3 regions of the Kocuria sp. LUK genome follow, and region 3 is predicted to be linked to each of the others. Evidence: riboswitches for the same ligand, from Rfam matches in the RefSeq annotation. Region 3 holds a riboswitch; each other region holds the start of a gene.
The links. Region 3 has a riboswitch for glycine ahead of gcvP (aminomethyl-transferring glycine dehydrogenase). Riboswitches for the same ligand answer to the same signal wherever they lie in the genome.

Region 1: another riboswitch for glycine. It lies ahead of gcvP (aminomethyl-transferring glycine dehydrogenase); the one in region 3 lies ahead of gcvP (aminomethyl-transferring glycine dehydrogenase).
Region 2: another riboswitch for glycine. It lies ahead of cycA (D-serine/D-alanine/glycine transporter); the one in region 3 lies ahead of gcvP (aminomethyl-transferring glycine dehydrogenase).

What each region holds. Positions count from the first base shown of each region.
Region 1 is NZ_JAJMZI010000004.1:349,194-353,115, forward strand. Features, by position in the region: gene gcvP (aminomethyl-transferring glycine dehydrogenase) at 1-1,633, opposite strand, end outside; glycine riboswitch at 1,794-1,894, opposite strand; tRNA gene LQU92_RS09535 (tRNA-Arg) at 2,060-2,135, opposite strand; gene LQU92_RS09540 (phosphoenolpyruvate carboxykinase (GTP)) at 2,514-3,922, shown strand, end outside.
Region 2 is NZ_JAJMZI010000004.1:341,217-345,138, reverse strand. Features, by position in the region: gene glyA (serine hydroxymethyltransferase) at 1-104, shown strand, start outside; gene LQU92_RS09510 (L-serine ammonia-lyase) at 204-1,637, shown strand; glycine riboswitch at 1,841-1,941, shown strand; gene cycA (D-serine/D-alanine/glycine transporter) at 2,341-3,801, shown strand; gene LQU92_RS09500 (aldo/keto reductase) at 3,857-3,922, opposite strand, start outside.
Region 3 is NZ_JAJMZI010000011.1:5,859-9,780, reverse strand. Features, by position in the region: gene gcvP (aminomethyl-transferring glycine dehydrogenase) at 1-2,028, opposite strand, end outside; glycine riboswitch at 2,186-2,291, opposite strand; gene rplL (50S ribosomal protein L7/L12) at 2,453-2,839, opposite strand; gene rplJ (50S ribosomal protein L10) at 2,936-3,460, opposite strand; gene LQU92_RS14690 (GNAT family N-acetyltransferase) at 3,755-3,922, opposite strand, start outside.

The DNA.
Region 1 (3,922 bases), on a different contig from region 3:
GGCCCGGGGCGAACGGGTGGATCCCGGCGAACTCCGGCCAGGAGATCGCCTCCATCTCGGCGGTGGCGTTGAGCTTCATGGTGCACGAGCCCAGCGGGATCATCGTGCGGTCCAGCGCCAGGTCCCGGTCGGAGAGCCGGCGCAGGTAGCGCATCATCTGGGTCTCGGAGCGGACCGTGTGGAAGATCGGGTGCGTCAGGTACTCGGAGCTGCGGGCCACGGCCGGGGACAGGGCGTGGGCGCCGTCCCGGGCCGCCGCCGCGGCGGCGGCCACGGCCGCTCCGGCGTCGCGGATCCCGAAGGCGGTGACCACGGCGACGAGGTGCTCGGTCGTCGTGACCTCGTCGGCCGAGACGCCGACGCTGTCCGCGTCGACGAGGCGCAGGTTCACGCCCAGGGCCTCGGCGGCCTCGACCACGGCCTCGGCGCGGCCGGGCACCCGGGCGCGGACGGTGTCGAAGAACTGCTCGGCGGCGAGCTCGACGCCGGCGCCGGCGAGCGCGCCGGCCAGGGTGCGGGCGTGGGCGTGCACGCGCTCGGCGATGGCGCGCAGCCCGGAGGGGCCGTGGTACACCGCGTACATGGAGGCCACCACCGCGAGCAGCGCCTGGGCGGTGCAGATGTTGGAGGTCGCCTTCTCCCGGCGGATGTGCTGCTCGCGCGTCTGCAGCGCGAGCCGGTAGGCCCGGGCCCCGGCGTCGTCGGTGGAGACCCCCACGAGACGGCCGGGCAGGGAGCGCTCCAGGCCCTTGCGCACGGCCATGTAGGCGGCGTGCGGGCCGCCGAAGAACAGGGGGACGCCGAAGCGCTGGGTGCTGCCGACGGCGATGTCCGCGCCCTGCTCGCCCGGGGGGACGATCAGGGTCAGGGCGAGGATGTCGGCGGCGACGGTCACCATGGCCCCGCGCTCCTTCGCCGCGGCGACGACCGCGGCGTGGTCGACGACGGCGCCGTCGTCGCCGGGCTGCTGGAGGACGATCCCGGAGATCTCCCCCTCGGGCAGGCCCGCCGAGAGGTCCGCGACCTCGACCTCGAAGCCGAGCGCGCGGGCCCGGCCCTGCACCACGGCGAGGGTCTGCGGGAAGAGGTTGGCGTCCAGGACGGTGCGGGCCTCGGCGCGGGCCTTGTTGGTCCGGCGCATCAGCAGCACCGCCTCGGCCACGGCGGAGGCCTCGTCGAGCAGGGAGGCGTTGGCCACGGGCAGCCCGGTCAGGTCCGCGACCATCGTCTGGTAGTTCAGCAGCGCCTCCAGCCGGCCCTGCGAGATCTCGGGCTGGTAGGGGGTGTAGGCGGTGTACCAGGCGGGGTTCTCCAGCACGTTGCGCAGGATCACCGGCGGGGTGAGGGTGTCGGAGAAGCCCTGGCCGATCATCTGCGTGCGCAGGACGTTGCGCGAGGCCATCCGGCGCAGCTCGGCGAGGGCTTCGGCCTCGGAGCGCGGCGCGGGCAGCTCCAGCGGCGCCTGCTGGCGGATGTCCGCGGGCACGGCGGTGTCGACGAGCTCGTCGAGGCCGGTCAGGCCGACGGCCGCGAGCATCGTGGCGGCCGCCCCGGCGTCGGGGCCGATGTGGCGGTCGGCGAAGGCGTCGCCGGCCGGGCGGGTGGTCGTGGGGAGGGGAGCGGTGATCGTCATGTCTCGGGAGAACTCCAGTGCTCGGCGCGGCCCTGCCGCGCGGTCCGTGGGTCCTCCCCGATCTGTTGCTCTGCCTGAGAGTTTCCGCCCTCCCGGACTGGGGGTGGGGCTTGCTCCTTCGGCGTGCGCGGAGGTGCTCCGCGCCACTTTCCAGATGCGCCTCGGTGCGGCGGTACGGGGGCCTGAGAGTTTCCCGGGGAGGAATTGCTCCTACGGCGCCCGCTCCACAACTGCTGAGCGGGACTCTCCCGCCGCACGTCGTCGACTGCAGTCGATGTGACTGTTCCCACACCGTAGCCGAGGTGTTGCGCCAGGTGCAACAGGATCGCCCGGTCCCGCGGGTGCTGTGACGCCGGGAGACGCGCCGGCCCGCGTCCGGCGGGGAGCGCGAGAAGGCCCCGGACCGTGCGGTCCGGGGCCTTCTGGTGGTGCGCCTGGAGGGATTCGAACCCCCAACCTTCTGATCCGTAGTCAGATGCTCTATCCGTTGAGCTACAGGCGCATCGGCTCCGCCCGGCGTCTCCGCCGCTCGAGCCGGGTACAACCTTACATGCGGCCTGCGGTTCTGCAAAACCGGGGTGAAGGGTGCGGGAAGCCGGGGGAACGCGCGGCCGGCGCGACGGGAGCGAGGGGTGCGCCCCGCCGGGGTGCCCGCGGGGCGGGGTGCGGGAGGGCCCGGCCCGCGGGGCGTAACCCTGCGCCCCGGCGCGGGTCCTGGGGGCTAGGATGGGCCGCACATCACAGTAGAGACCGGCCGCCCCTGCTTCCATGCACGCCGCTCGCTGTGGGCCCGGTGCCCCCCGGGCCGGAGCGCTCGACGGCGAGCGCGCACGACGAGGGCCGGGCGGTCGGCGGACGGCCTCAACGAGGAGACATGTCAATGGCTGACAACCCCACTGCAACGACGGAGACCACCGGGCTGAACGAGGCTGTGAAGGACGCGCTGGAGAACCCGCCCACCACCCACGCGCACCTGCTCGGGTGGGTGCGGGAGATGGCGGAGCTCACGCAGCCCGAGCGCATCCACTGGGTGGACGGCTCCGAGGAGGAGTGGGACCGGCTCACCGGCGAGCTGGTGGAGGCCGGCACGTTCGTGCGCCTGGCCGAGGACAAGTTCCCGAACTCCTTCGCCGCCTTCTCCGACCCGGACGACGTCGCCCGCGTCGAGGAGCGGACCTTCATCTGCACCAAGACCGAGAAGGGCGCGGGTCCCACCAACAACTGGGAGGACCCGGAGGTGATGAAGGCGACCCTGCGCAAGAAGTTCGCGGGCTCGATGCGCGGGCGCACCATGTACGTCATCCCCTTCGTCATGGGCCACCTCGACGCCGAGCACCCCAGCTACGGCGTGGAGATCTCCGACTCCGCCTACGTGGTGTGCTCCATGCGGATCATGGCCACGATCGGCACGCCCGTGCTGGAGAAGATGACGGCGCAGAACGCGTTCTTCGTCGAGTGCCTGCACTCCCTGGGCGCCCCGCTGGAGCCGGGCCAGCAGGACGTGCCCTGGCCGTGCAACCCCACCAAGTACATCGTGCAGTTCCCCGAGGACCGCGCGATCTGGTCCTTCGGCTCCGGCTACGGCGGCAACGCGCTGCTGGGCAAGAAGTGCTACGCCCTGCGCATCGCCTCCGCGATCGCCCACGACGAGGGCTGGCTGGCCGAGCACATGCTCATCCTCAAGATCACCGACCCGCAGGGCGGGACGCACTTCATCTCCGCGGCGTTCCCGTCCGCGTGCGGCAAGACGAACTTCGCGATGCTGGACTCCACGCTGGAGGGCTGGAAGACCGAGATGGTCGGGGACGACATCTCCTGGATCCGCTTCGGCAAGGACGGCCAGGCGCGGGTGGTCAACCCCGAGGCCGGCCTCTTCGGCGTGGCCCCCGGCACCGGGTGGCCGACCAACCCCAACGCGATGCACGCGATCGCCAAGGGCAACACCATCTTCACCAACGTGGCGCTCACCGACGACGGCGGCGTGTGGTGGGAGGGGATGACCGAGGAGACCCCGGCGCACCTGACCGACTGGAAGGGCAACGACTGGACCCCCGACTCCGGGCGCCCGGCCGCGCACCCCAACTCCCGCTTCTGCACGCCCATCAAGCAGGTCGACACGCTCGCCCCCGAGTACGACGACCCGAACGGCGTGCCGCTGTCCGCGATCATCTTCGGTGGCCGGCGCAAGACCACCGTCCCGCTCGTCTCGCAGTCCTTCGGCTGGGAGCACGGCGTCTTCCAGGGCGCCACGCTCTCCTCGGAGACCACGGCGGCCGCCAAGGGCGCCGT
Region 2 (3,922 bases), on a different contig from region 3:
GCGTGGACCCGGCGGTGCTGGCCGCCCTCGAGTCCCGCGTCCGGGCGCTGGCCTCGGCGCACCCGCTCTACCCCGGCCTGGCCCCGCTGACCGCGGGCCGCTGAGGACCGGGCCACCGGTTCCCCACCGGGCGGCGCCGGGTGCGCAGGGAGATCCCCTCCGCACCCGGCGCCGCCCCGCACCCCTCTCGTCTGGAGCACATCATGGCCATCAGCGTCTTCGACCTCTTCTCCGTGGGCATCGGCCCCTCGAGCTCCCACACCGTCGGCCCCATGCGCGCCGCCCGCCGCTTCGCCCAGACCCTCGTCGGGCAGGAGCTCCTCGAGCGGACCGCCGGCCTGCGCGTGGACGTCTACGGCTCCCTCGCCGCCACCGGCCGCGGGCACGGCACGTTCACCGCGATCCTCCTCGGCCTCGAGGGCTACGACCCCGAGACCGTGCTGCCCGACCAGGTCGAGGAGCGCCTGGCGGACATCGCCGCCGGCGGCACCCTGCGGCTGTGCGCCGCCCTCGGCCGGCGCAAGGACCTCCCGTACGCCGTGGAGGACATGGTCCAGCACCCGCTGACCGTGCTCGAGCGGCACACCAACGGCATGCGCTTCCAGGCCCTCGACGCGGACGGGGCCGTGCTGGCCGACGAGACCTGGTTCTCGGTCGGCGGCGGGTTCATCGTCCAGGAGGGCGAGGAGGACGCGGCGGCGGCCGAGCTCGACGAGGCCAGCAAGCAGGTCCCGCACCCGTTCCGCACCGCGCGGGAGCTCCTGGCGCACTGCCGGGCCACGGGCCTGTCCATCAGCGACGTGATGCTGGCCGACGAGCGCACCTGGCGCACCGAGGAGGAGATCCGGGCGGGGCTGCTGCACATCTGGGACGTCATGGAGCAGTGCAAGGACTCCAGCCTGCGCCGCACCGGCACCCTGCCGGGCGGGCTCAAGGTCGCCCGCCGGGCCCCGGCCTGGCACGACCGGCTGCGCCGGGAGGACCCGGACCGGGACCCGTCCTACTGGCAGGAGTGGGTGAACCTCGTGGCTCTGGCCGTCAACGAGGAGAACGCCTCCGGCGGGCGGGTCGTCACCGCCCCGACCAACGGGGCGGCCGGGATCATCCCCGCCGTGCTGTTCTACGCCACCCACTACGCCCCCGAGATCCGGCGGGCGATGGCCGGCGGGGACGCCGAGGAGCTGCGGCGGGTCCGCGAGTCCGTCGTGGTCCGCTTCCTGCTGGCCGCCGGCGCCGTGGGCGTCCTGTACAAGGAGCAGGCCTCCATCTCCGGGGCCGAGGTCGGCTGCCAGGGCGAGGTCGGCTCCGCCTCCTCGATGGCCGCCGGCGGCCTGGCCGAGGTCCTCGGCGGGACCCCGGAGCAGGTGGAGAACGCCGCGGAGATCGCCATGGAGCACAACCTCGGCCTGACCTGCGACCCCATCGGCGGGCTCGTGCAGGTGCCCTGCATCGAGCGCAACGCGATCGCCGCCGCCAAGGCCATCAACGCCGCGAAGATGGCGCTGTGGGGCGACGGCACCCACCGGGTGAGCCTCGACGAGGTCATCGTCACCATGCGCGAGACCGGCAAGGACATGAGCCACAAGTACAAGGAGACCGCGCTCGGCGGACTGGCCGTCAACGTCGTCGAGTGCTGAGCCGCGCACCGCGAGCTCCCCTGCCCCTCCCGGCCCCGTCCGGCGCCCCTCCGGGGACGCCGGGCGGGGCCGTCGCGCTCCGCACCGCGCGGACGTGCCGTGCCGCGGGCACGGTCGCGACCTGCGACGACACGGCAGAACGGCCGAGTTGTGCGCTGCGGCACACCCGGCCTATGGTGTGACTGCAGTCACAGCACAGCCGTGGACGTGCGGCGGGAGAGTCCCGCTCAGCAGTCGTGGAGCGGGCGCCGTAGGAGCAATTCCTCCCCGGGAAACTCTCAGGCCCCCGTACCGCCGCACCGAGGCGCATCTGGAAAGTGGCGCGGAGCACCTCCGCGCACGCCGAAGGAGCAAGCCCCACCCCCAGTCCGGGAGGGCGGAAACTCTCAGGCAGAGCAACAGATCGGGGAGGACCCACGGACCGCGCGGCAGGGCCGCGCCGAGCACTGGAGTTCTCCCGAGACATGACGATCACCGCTCCCCTCCCCACGACCACCCGCCCGGGTGGAGGGGCGCCCGCCGACCGTCACCCCGGCACCGACTCCCGTCACGGCACGACGCTGCCCGCCGCAGGGCCCGGCACAGGCCGTTCCCGTTCCCCCCGCGGGGAGCGGTGGGCCCTGTCCGCACCCCGGCGCGGTCCTGCACCGGTGCAGCACCCCGTTCCGTGTTCCGCGAGGAACCGACAGGAAGAGACCACGTCATGAGCTCAGCCACGCAGCAGCCCCATCTCGAGAGAGCCCTGTCCAGCCGCCACATCCAGCTCATCGCCATCGGCGGCGCCATCGGCACCGGCCTGTTCATGGGCTCGGGCAAGACCATCTCCGTCGCCGGGCCCGCGGTGATCTTCGTCTACATGCTCATCGGCTTCATGCTCTTCTTCGTCATGCGGGCGATGGGCGAGCTGCTGCTGAGCAACACCGAGTACAAGAACTTCTCCGACTTCGCCGGGGACCTCCTGGGCCCCTGGGCCTCGTACTTCACGGGGTGGACCTACTGGTTCTGCTGGGTGGTCACCGGGATCGCGGACGTGGTCGCGATCGCCCACTACGTCTCCTTCTGGTGGCCCGACCTGCCGCTGTGGATCCCCGCGGTCTCCTGCGTCGTGCTCCTGCTGGCGCTGAACCTCCCGACGGTGCGCGCCTTCGGGGAGACCGAGTTCTGGTTCGCCCTGATCAAGATCGTCGCCATCCTCGCCCTGATCGTCGTCGGCCTGGTCATGATCATCACCGGCTTCGAGACCGACGGCGCCCGCGCGTCGGTGAGCAACCTGTGGGCGCACGGCGGCATGTTCCCCACCGGCTTCATGGGCTTCGTGGCCGGCTTCCAGATCGCCGTGTTCGCCTTCGTGGGCATCGAGCTGGTCGGCGCCACCGCGGCCGAGGCCAAGGACCCCGAGGTGACCCTGCCGCGGGCGGTGAACTCGATCCCGGTCCGCATCCTCGTCTTCTACGTGGGTGCGCTGATCGTGCTCATGGCCGTGCGCCCCTGGACCACCTACAGCGCCGCCGAGTCGCCGTTCGTGGGCATGTTCGCCCTCGCGGGCCTCGTCGGGGCCGCCGGCGTGGTGAACTTCGTGGTCCTCACCTCGGCGACCTCCTCGGCGAACTCCGGCATCTACTCGACCTCGCGCATGGTCTACGGCCTGGCCCAGGAGGGCGACGCGCCGAAGGCCTTCGGCCGGCTCTCGACCCGCAGGGTCCCCCGCAACGCCCTGCTGTTCTCCTGCATGTTCCTGCTCGCCGGCGTCGTGCTGCTCTACGCGGAGGGCAGCGTCGCGGCGGCCTTCACCATGGTGACCACCGTCTCGGCCCTGTGCTTCATGTTCGTGTGGTCGATCATCCTGATCAGCTACATCGTCTACCGGCGCCGCCGTCCGCAGGTCCACGCCGCGAGCGCGTTCAAGATGCCCGGCGGGACGTTCATGCCCTGGGTGGTCCTGGCGTTCTTCGGGTTCGTCCTCTGGGCGCTGACCACGCAGCCGGACACCCGCACGGCGCTGCTGCTCACCCCGCTGTGGTTCGCGGTCCTGGGCGCCGGCTACCTGGTGCTGCGCCGCAACCCCGAGCACGCCGCCCTGCGCGCCCTGCACGAGGCCAAGGTCCGTCAGGAGCTCGAGGACCGGCACGCCGCGGCCGAGGAGGCCCCCGCACTCACCCGCTGAGTCCCGCGCCCCGTTCCGGACGGGAGGCCCCCGCCGCGGGGGCCTCCCGTCCGCGTCAGTACCGCGGGGCGGGGGCCGCCACGCGGTCGAGCACCGCGAGGTCCTCGGCCGTGAGCCGCAG
Region 3 (3,922 bases):
CCGGGCCAGGCCCATGAGGGCGTTGAGGTTGGCGCCGTCGACGTAGACCTGGCCGCCGGCCTCGTGCACGGCGGCGCAGACCTCGGTGACCTGCTCCTCGAACACCCCGTGGGTCGAGGGGTAGGTGATCATGATCCCGGCGAGCTCGTCGCCGGTCTGCGCGATCCGCTCCCGCAGGTCCGCCATGTCCACCGAGCCGTCGGCGGCGGTGGCGACGACGACGACCTTGAGGTCGGCCAGCACGGCCGAGGCCGCGTTGGTGCCGTGGGCGGAGGAGGGGATGAGGATGGTCTTGCGCTGCCGGTCGCCGCGGGAGAGGTGGTAGCGGCGGATCGCGAGCAGCCCGGCCAGCTCGCCCTGGGAGCCGGCGTTGGGCTGGACGGACACGGCGGCGTAGCCGGTGATCTCGGTCAGCCACGTCTCGAGCTGGCCGATGAGCTCCTGCCAGCCCAGGGTCTGGTCCTCGGGGGCCAGCGGGTGGATCGAGGCGAGCTCGGGCCAGCTGATCGGCTCCATCTCGGCGGCGGCGTTGAGCTTCATGGTGCACGAGCCCAGCGGGATCATCGTGCGGTCCAGGGCCAGGTCCTTGTCCGCGAGCCCGCGCAGCCAGCGCATCATGGCGGTCTCGGAGCGGTGGGTGTTGAACACCGGGTGGGCGAGGTAGCCGTCGGTGCGCAGCAGGGCCGCGGGCAGCGCCCACGCGTCCTGCGGCGCGTCCTGCTCGGGGGCGGCGGCGCCGAAGGCCGCGAGCACGGCGTCGACGTCGCGCTCGTCGTGCGGCTCGCCCAGGGAGACGGAGACCCGGTCGGCGTCGACGCGGCGCAGGTTGATCCCCCGCTCGGCGGCGGCGGCGACCACGGCGTCGGCGCGTCCGGGGACCTGCGCGAGGACGGTGTCGAAGAAGTGCTCGTGCACCACGGTGGTGCCGGCGGCGGCCAGGCCCGTGGCGAGGCGGGCGGCGAGCCCGTGCACGCGCTCGGCGATGGCACGCAGCCCGTCGGGGCCGTGGTAGGCGGCATAGGCGCCGGCCACGACGGCCAGCAGCGCCTGGGCGGTGCAGATGTTGGAGGTGGCCTTCTCGCGGCGGATGTGCTGCTCGCGGGTCTGCAGCGCGAGCCGGTAGGCGGGCCGGCCGGAGGAGTCGGTGGACACGCCCACGAGGCGGCCCGGCAGGTTGCGCTCGAAGCCCTTGCGGCAGGCGATGAACGCGGCGTGGGGGCCGCCGAAGAACAGGGGCACCCCGAAGCGCTGGGCGGAGCCGACGGCGATGTCCACGCCCTGCTCCCCCGGGGAGCGCAGCAGGGTCAGCGCCAGCAGGTCGGTGGTCGCGGTCACGAGCGCGCCGGCGGCACGGGCCTGCTCGACGCGGGGGCCCAGCTCGGCGACGTCGCCGTCGACGCCGACGTGGGCGAGGACCACGCCGAAGAACTCGCCCTCGGGCAGCTGCGCGGTGAGGTCCGCGACGACGAGCTCGACGCCCACGGCCCGGCAGCGCCCGCGCAGCACCGCGAGGGTCTGCGGCAGGGTGCGGGCGTCGACGAGCACCCGGTCGCTCGTCGAGCGCCGGTTGGCGCGGCGCATCATGAGCACCGCCTCGGCCACGGCCGAGGACTCGTCCAGCAGGGAGGCGTTGGCGAGGTCGAGGCCGGTGAGGTCCATGACCGCGTTCTGGAAGGTGAGCAGGGCCTCGAGCCGGCCCTGGGAGATCTCCGGCTGGTACGGGGTGTAGGAGGTGTACCAGGCGGGGTTCTCGAGGATGTTGCGCCGCAGCACCGGCGGGGTCACGGTCTCGGCGTAGCCCTGACCGATCATCTGGGTCATCACGCGGTTCTTGGCCGCGATCCGGCGCAGGGCCGCGAGGGCCTCGTGCTCCGACATCGGCGCGGGCAGGCGCAGCGGGGCGTCGGCGACGATCCCGCGCGGGACGGCGCGGGCGACGAGGTCGTCGAGGTCGGCCGCGCCGACCGTCTCGAGCATGGTCCGGGTCTCGGCCGCGTCGGGGCCGAGGTGGCGTGCCAGGAAGGACAAGGTCAGCTCCTCGTTCTCGAGGCCCCGGTCGGGGCCCGTCCGGTCTCCCCGCTCTGTTCGCTGACCTGAGAGTTTTCGCCGCCCGGGGGCGGCCTGCACCGTCGGTGGCCGGCACCCCCGGCCGGTGGCCGGGGAGGCGGGACCTCTTCAGAGTGGCCTGCTCGCGGCGGTTCTGGGGCCTGAGAGATTCCCGGGGAGGAGTTGCTCCTTCGGCGCCGGTCCCGCCCTCCGCGGGCGGTCCCGGACTCTCCCGCCGCGCGTGGTCGGCCGAGATGTGGTTGTGCCTCCAGTGTCGCACAGATGCCCCGCCGCTCCCCCGCCCCGGACGGATCCGCCGGGAGGCCCGGGCAACGGCACGAGGCCCCGGACGCGGTGCGTCCGGGGCCTCGGCAGGGCGCACCCGCGAGGGGTGCGTCCGGAGGTGCTACTTGAGGGTGACGGTGGCGCCGGCGCCCTCGAGGGCCTCCTTGGCCTTGTCCGCGGTCTCCTTGTTGGCGCCCTCGAGCACGGCCTTGGGGGCCGAGTCCACGAGGTCCTTGGCCTCCTTGAGGCCGAGGGAGGTCAGCGCGCGGACCTCCTTGATGACCTGGATCTTCTTGTCGCCGGCGGCCTCGAGGACGACGTCGAACTCGGTCTGCTCCTCGGCCTCCTCGGCGGCACCGGCGGCCGGGGCGGCCGCACCGGCGACGGCCACGGGGGCGGCGGCGGTGACGTCGAAGGTCTCCTCGAACGCCTTGACGAACTCGGAGAGCTCGATCAGGGAGAGCTCCTTGAAGGCGTCGATCAGTTCTTCGGTGGTGAGCTTGGCCATGGTTGTGGCTCCTTTTCGATGGGGTGTCCCGACCGGGTTCGTCGGCGCGGGACGGGACGTTTCCGTGGTGAGAATGTGCCTCGCGGCGGGTGCTGGTTAGGCGCCCTGCTCCTCGACCTTGGCGCGCAGCGCCTCCGCGGTGCGGACGGTCTTGGACAGCGGGGCCTGGAACAGCGCGGCGGCCTTGGACAGCGACGCCTGGGCGGCGCCGGCGACCTTGGCGAGCAGCACCTCGCGGGACTCGAGGTCCGCGAGCTGCTTGATCTCGGCCTCGCTGAGCGCCTTGCCCTCGAGGTAGCCGCCCTTGACCACGAGCTGCGGGTTCGCCTTGGCGAAGTCACGCAGGCTCTTGGCGGCCTCGACGGGGTCGCCCGAGACGAAGGCGATGGCGCTCGGGCCGGCGAGCTGGCCGTCGAACGCGTCGATGCCCAGCTCCTTGGCCGCGATCGCGGTCAGCGTGTTCTTCACCACGGCGTATTCGGCGTTCTCACCGAGCGAGCGGCGCAGCTCCTTGAGCTGGGCCACGGTGAGACCGCGGTACTCAGTCAGGACAGCAGCGTCCGAGTTGGAGAACAGCTCCTTCAACTCGGCGACCGCGGCTGCCTTTTCCGGGTTCGCCATGGTACTCCTTCCGGTCTTCGATGCCGGTGCGCTGCCGAGGGGTCCCGGACACGGAAAAGGCCCCGCGCAGATGCCCGGGGCCGGCCGCTGCGGGCCGTGGAGAGGCGCGCGCGGCTGTGCTGGTTCACCTGCGCTGGCCGTTCCGGAAACGGAACTCTTACGGCTGCTCCCCCGGCGCACCGCGTCCCGAACGGGATGCGGCAGGCATGGGGAACCACGACCGGCGGTCTTTGGTGCTCCCCACGCTACCGCACGCGGGTGCGGGCACCAAATCGGGCCGCGCCGGCCCGGTCCTCACAGGGCGGGGACCTCGCGCGACCACACGCCGCTGCGCCCGGCGACCCGGAAGCCCAGGCGGGCGTTGACCCGGCCCATCCGGTCGTCGCCGCTGTGGCTCCAGGTGTACACGGTCCGCACCTCGGGGGCCTCCGCCTCGAGGCGGCGCAGGTTGGCCAGCTTGAG